Regions from separate parts of the uncultured Pseudoramibacter sp. genome, predicted to be linked through region 1. Evidence: predicted binding sites of a transcription regulator. Region 1 holds the regulator's gene; the other holds the start of a gene.
The links. Region 1 encodes Rex, which represses fermentation and respiration genes when NADH is low (regulators of the CRP and FNR family bind a similar motif). Its sites were predicted from a motif close to ATTGTTAANNNNTTAACAAT; they were not measured.

Region 1 (3,423 bases):
ATTGAAAAAGTATCTGGAAAGAACACAAACAGAAAAGAGCTTCATTCTATGTTAGAATATGTCAGAGAAGGAGACACTGTTATTGTAGAGTCTTATTCAAGACTTGCCAGATCAACAAAAGACTTATTAAATATTGTAGACACATTAGAGAATAAGGGTGTGAATTTCATAAGTTTAAAAGAGAATATCGACACAACAACGCCACAAGGTAAACTAATGTTTACTATATTTGCAGGTCTTGCACAGTTTGAAAGAGAGCAGACTCTCCAAAGACAAAAAGAAGGTATTGCAATAGCCAAAGAACAAGGAAAATATAAAGGACGTAAACCAATAGACATTAATAAAGAACTGTTCCAGACTGTATATAAACAATGGAAGGCAGGAGAAATAACAGGCGTAGAAGCTACAAAAAAGCTTAATATATCAAAGTCAACATTTTACAGACGGGTAAAAGAATACAAACAATAATATTTCCCTTTGGTATTTAATAATAGAGGTATTAATAAGCCTTCATAACAGAATACCAAACAGAATTTATTAACAAAACAATGCTTGTATTATCCTATTTAGATAGATTTATTAATTAACAGGAGGTGATATATGAATGATTTAATACAATAAAGTACCATTTTAGTGTTATTTTGTCTATAAAACTAAGTATTTAGATACTATTTAGTTATGGTTACTAGTGATTTATTTATGATAGGAGTAAAAAATGTTAAAAGTAAATAATAATCATGTTCTGGAAACTGAAAAAAGCAATATAAAAAATATCTTTTACACGCTAGATGTTTTGTACAATGACGGTGATCTGACGTGTTCCCAAAGAGAAATAATAGGAGAAACAATTTTAAAACGTTACTATAATACAGAGCTATTTAATTATGCTTTTGATATGTTCTTGAACTACTGTGTACCATTTCAAGACGTGGATTTATACCAAAAGAGCATTAATATAGATATTAAAAATAATGTTTTCTTAAATTTCTAATTGACGTCTTGACCATAATATAATAAGATAATTAAAGCTTGTTATTTTATGGTGATCTGACGTGTAGAATTAAAATATCTTATGCGTATATAGTAAATATTTGTTCATATCACAGATAATCATATAATATCTTGTGTTGCCTGCGGATGTGGCGGAATTGGCAGACGCGCCAGATTTAGGATCTGGTACCTCGTGTATGAAGGTTCGAATCCTTTCATCCGCACCATTTTGAATTGAACTGCTTAAGTCTCTCTAAGATGTCTTAAGTAGTTTTTTTATGCCTAATTGATTTATAAAGGTTCTTTTGTTATAATTATAACAATCAAATTAAATGATTGCATATTTAGAGATAAATGGAGCGCGTATGCGAAAAAATTCAAAAAAAGTATCGATGAGTGTCATCAGGAGATTGCCCAAATATTATCGATTTTTGACCGACTTGAATGAAAGGGGATTTCAGAAGATTTCATCGATGGAATTGTCGAAAATGATGGGCCTGACAGCCTCTCAGATTAGGCAAGATCTGAATTCTTTTGGTGCCTACGGGCAGCAAGGATACGGCTATCGAGTTCAGGAACTGAAGGATGTAATCCACGATTTATTGGGGCTAAATCGACCTTATCGCTGTGTTATTATTGGTGCGGGTAATCTTGGCCACGCAATTTCTCATTATGAAGGCTTTAGGAATGAAGGGATATGGATACGTGCCATGTTTGACATTGATTCTGAGAAGGTAGGTCAGACCCATGACGGCGTTCCGATTTTCCATATGGATTATCTTGATGAATACGTTAAGGAAAATATGATTAATATTGCGATATTATGTGTACCGAGAGCCATTGGACAAAGTGTGGCCAATCAAGTTGTGAGGACAGGCATAAAAGGCATTATGAATTTTGTTCCGATCGATTTGACACTGCCCGACGATGTCATGATTGAGGATGTCAATATTTCGGACAGTTTATATACATTAACATATATGCTGAGCCGTAAGCAATAAGGAAAAAGGCAAAAAAAAGCATTGAATAATATCGTTTTCACCGTTATAATAAAAATAACAACGTAGAAAGTAGGTGTCTTAAATGATTGAATTTGTATATGGAGCAAAGGGAAGCGGCAAGACGAAAAAAATGATCGACATGGCGAATGCAGAACTTGAAACTTCCAAAGGTCAAATTCTTTTTATAAATGACAGAGATAAATATCGCGTAACAGTTGATACGAAAATTCGTTTCATCAATAGTGACGACTTTGGCATTAAAGGAGAAGATGAATTGTTCGGTTTTATCTGTGGCGTTTTAGGCAGCAATTACGATGTTGATACAGTCTATATCGATAATTTATTAAGAATTCTGGATGCAGATGGACCGGAAGATGTTGAAGGTCTATTGAAACGTTTAGATGTTATTCAGAAAAAGCAGGATGTGAAATTCGTGCTGAGCCTGAGCTGTGACGAAAACGAAATTCCGGAATGCATAAAAAATTATAAATAAATTCGCTTTTTTGTCTATTAACGGGATTATTCAAGACGCCGATTGTGTGAATCTCATACATTCGGCGTTATCTGTTTGTGGAGATATTTAGAAAGATTTACATGAAGGATCCATATCAAACGAATTTGCCGTATTTAACCTATGCGTCATGGTTAAAAAAACGCTATGGGCAGAAGGTTTATAAAATACCTGTCAATACAGGGGGGACCTGCCCAAACCGAGACGGTACGTTATCTTATGGCGGATGTATCTTCTGCGGAGAAAAAGGGGCCGGGAATGAAACGCTTTCAGCATCGATCTCCATTCAAAATCAAATCAAAAGGAATGAAGCTTATATTAGCAAGCGATATCACGCCAATTTATTCATCCCGTTTCTGCAGGATTTTTCAAATACTTATGTCGATTTTGAAACATTCAAGTCTCATATTGAAGCTTGTTTGGGGGAACAAATTGCAGGCATCGCCATTTCAACCAGACCGGATTGTATCAGTGATCAGCAATTGGATTATTTAAACCGAATTAGCGAAGATAATCATATTGATATCTGTATCGAACTTGGGCTTCAAACAATCAATGCGAAAACACTGCGTATTCTCAATCGGCAGCATTCACTTTCCGATTATGTCGATGCGGCTTTAAGGATCAAGGCGCATCATTTACAACTTTGCACCCATATGATTTTGGATTTACCTTGGGACGACGAAGTGGATGCTGTCGAGGGAGCTGAATTGATTTCGGTATTAAGAACAGATTTCGTTAAGTGCCACGCGCTTTACGTGGAACGAGGAACGAAATTGGCTCAGATGTACCAAAAAAATCAAGTACAGCTATTAAGTGTTGACGATTATATCGATCGCGTCGTCCTATTTTTAACGCATTTAGCGCCGGATATTGCCCTGCAACGCGTTATTGGGCGCATCCCTGAGCAGGATTCAATCC
Region 2 (3,423 bases), on a different contig from region 1:
GATTTGATCCGCGGCTACACCGCCCCGGCGGACAGCCTGATTTACTCGGCCTTTGATTTAGCCAAGGTCCAGGCGGTGCTGGCACAGACGGAATCGAAATCAGATTTTAACGCGGGCATTGACCGGCTGACGGTTTCGAAAATCGTGACCCTCTCCACCTGTGCCTACGATTACGACGACGCCCGCTACATCGTCATCACCGTGCCGACCCGGGTCGACCAGTAGGCGTCATTAAAGCGTAAAATTGAAGAAAGGAATTGCCATGAAACGCGAGACGATCCTCAGTGCTGCCGCGAAGGGGCTGTGGGCGCTGATGTGCCTATCCCTTTTGATGGTGGTGGTTCAGGGCGCGCGCCTCGGCGTCTTCCCATCCTGGGCGGTGACCCTGGCCGCGGCTGTGGCCGCTGGCCTCGGGGCCTGGCTCGGCTGGCTGGTGTGGCGGCCGTCTAAGGACACCCGGTACACCACCCGCACCCGGCGCTACACCGGTCCCATTGTGGCGGCGGCGGTGATCGCCGCTTTGTGTTTGATCGGCTTCCACGTCGAATCCATCGCGAAATCGGCCGGAGACGCGGTGTTCACCTCGGACAAGGCGGCGGGCGCGTCAGTGAATGCGCCCTTCACCCTCGCCATCGCCACGAGTCAGGGCGCCGGGAACAACGGGATGTACGCCTTCGCCGCGGTCAACCCCGAGACGAAAACGATCGAGGCGGTGAGCGTCCCGAATACGGCCCTGGTCGACGACGGTGCCGGCGGCACCGCGCCTCTCAACAGCCTAAGTTTCAGCGCGGCGGTTTCGGCGATGGAAAAGGTCTTCGGCATCCAGGCGGGCCACCGCCTTCAGCTCAGCACCGAAGGGCTCAAGACGACGGTCGACGAGCTGGGCGGCATCCGGGTCACCTCGAGCGAGACCTTCACCTCAGGCGGCCACACCTTCACCGCCGGGACCAACAGCTTAAACGGCAGCGAGGCCCTCGCCTTCGGCGCGAAAAGCAGCGCCAATCAGCTGCTGGTGCTCGACGCGGTGATCCGCAAAATGGCCTCTGAGGAGGTGCTCACCCATTACAGCACGGTGATGGCGGGCCTGGGCCGGACGATCAAGACGGATTTCAGCGCGAAGCAGTTCGCTCAGCTGGCGAAGTCGGCGTCGGGCTGGCAGACCACCACCTACGCGGTGACCGGCACCGATACCGGATCCGGCACTACTTTAGATACGGACACGATTGCGGCGGCGAAGTCCCGCCTGGAATTGGTTTTAAAGGGCAATTAGATCACAAGTCAGCGCTTTTAAATTGAAAGGCGCGGCAATAAATGTTATAATTTTAACGTAAAAAGAGAATTTTTTGTTTACAAGTATCGAGGAGGGTTCAATGAGTTATCTTAAAGAATACGCAGACAAGCTGACGACCGCCGACGAAGCGGTCAAGGTCATCAAGGACGGCGACTACATCGATTACGGATGGGTCACCTGTACCGTACAGAAGCTGGACGAAGCGTTAGCCAAGCGCATGCCCGAGCTCCACGACCTGAACATCTATGGCGGGATCATTCCGTCTCGTCCGAAGATCTTCGACGTCGAAAATCCGGCAGATCACTTCACCTGGAATTCCTGGTTCTACTCCGGCATCGACCGCCACGAAGTGGGCAACGGCTTCGTTTTCCACGGACCGGTGCGCTACTCGGAAGTGCCGAGATACTACCGCGACATGTCCCATCCGCTGAACGTCGCGATGTTCCAGGCCGCGCCGATGGACAAGCACGGCTGGTTCAACTTCGGGCCTAACGCCTCCCACATGCGGGAAATCGTCAACAAGGCCGACGTGGTCATCGTCGAAGTCAACACCTCTGTGCCGCGCTGCCTCGGCATCGAAGAAGCGGTGCACATCTCTGAAGTCGACATGATCGTCGAAGGGGACAACCCGGCGATGCGCGAAACCGGCGGCGCCACCGAACCGACGGAAGTGGATCTGGCTGTCGCACGTCAGATCGTCGCGGAAATTCCGGACGGCGCGACGCTCCAGCTCGGGATCGGCGGCATGCCCAACACCGTCGGCACCCTGATCGGCGAATCCGACCTGAAGGATCTGGGCGTTCACACCGAAATGTACGTCGATTCTTTCGTCGACCTGACGATGAAGGGCAAGATCACCGGCGCCCGCAAGGCCCGCGACCGCTACAAACAGACCTACGCCTTCGGCTCAGGCACGAAGAAGCTCTACGACTTCCTCGATGACAACCCGGCCTGCATGGCTGCGCCTGTCAACTACGTCAACGACCCGAGCATCATCGGCGAATTCGACAACTTCATCTCGATCAACAACGCGGTCGACATGGATTTATACGGCCAGATCAACGCCGAATCCGCAGGGATCCGTCAGATTTCCGGCTCCGGCGGACAGCTGGACTTCGTCCTCGGCGCTTACAAATCCAACGGCGGCAAGAGCTTCATCTGCATGTCCTCTTCCTTCACCGACAAGAAGGGCGTCAAGCACTCCCGCATCAAGCCGACTTTGACCGAAGGCTCCATCGTCACCGACACCCGCACCAACCCGATGTACATCGTCACCGAATACGGCATGGCCTATTTGAAGGGCGCAACCACCTGGGAAAGAGCGGAACAGCTGATCAACATCGCCGATCCGGACTTCCGCGACGAATTGATCGCAGCGGCGGAAAAGATGCACATCTGGCGCCGTTCCAACAAGCGTTAATTCCCTTTGACAAACCCCTCCCACCGGAGTAGAATAATAGATTAGAAAGCTAAATAATTCGATGGGAGGATCGATATGAAAACTAGAGTAGGGATTATGGGCTACGGCAATCTGGGCCGCGGTGTCGAAGCGGCCATTGCCCAGAACCCGGACATGGAACTGGTCGGCGTGTTCACTCGCCGGGAGCCGGAAACGGTGAAGATCGCGACAGCAGGCGTCGGCGTCTACAAGCTCGACGACTGCAAGACCATGCAGGACGACATCGACGTGATGATCCTGTGCGGCGGCTCAGCGGCCGACCTGCCTTGGATGTCGCCGGAATACGCCCACTTTTTCAACACTGTGGAATCCTTCGACACCCACGCTGACATTCCGTGGCACGTGGACAACGTCAACGCGTCGGACATCGCCAACGACAAGACGAGCATCGTCTCCTGCGGGTGGGACCCGGGCCTGTTCTCGGTCAACCGCGTGATGATGGACGCGGTGCTGCCGGTGGGCAAGGCCTACACCTTCTGGGGCCGGGGCGTCAGCCAAGGCCACTCGGACGCGGTGCGCCAGATTCCGGGGGTCAAGGACGCCAGACAGTACACCCTGCCGGTGCAGGACGTGATCGACGCGATCCGCGGCGGCGCGGTGCCGGAACTGACCCCGAGACAGATGCACACCCGCGAAGTATTCGTGGTCTGTGACGACGACGTGACCGAAGACG

Region 2: the regulator Rex is predicted to act here: its motif matches at 1,311-1,330, upstream of QZX60_RS08185 (butyryl-CoA:acetate CoA-transferase).

What each region holds. Positions count from the first base shown of each region.
Region 1 covers NZ_CAIFFF010000002.1:59,234-62,656, reverse strand. The annotation lists gene QZX60_RS01560 (recombinase family protein) at 1-468, shown strand, start outside; gene QZX60_RS01555 (hypothetical protein) at 716-991, shown strand; tRNA gene QZX60_RS01550 (tRNA-Leu) at 1,134-1,217, shown strand; gene QZX60_RS01545 (redox-sensing transcriptional repressor Rex) at 1,323-1,991, shown strand; gene QZX60_RS01540 (hypothetical protein) at 2,074-2,484, shown strand; gene QZX60_RS01535 (TIGR01212 family radical SAM protein) at 2,586-3,423, shown strand, end outside.
Region 2 covers NZ_CAIFFF010000016.1:12,752-16,174, forward strand. The annotation lists gene srtB (class B sortase) at 1-225, shown strand, start outside; gene QZX60_RS08180 (LCP family protein) at 263-1,270, shown strand; gene QZX60_RS08185 (butyryl-CoA:acetate CoA-transferase) at 1,371-2,711, shown strand; gene QZX60_RS08190 (diaminopimelate dehydrogenase) at 2,787-3,423, shown strand, end outside.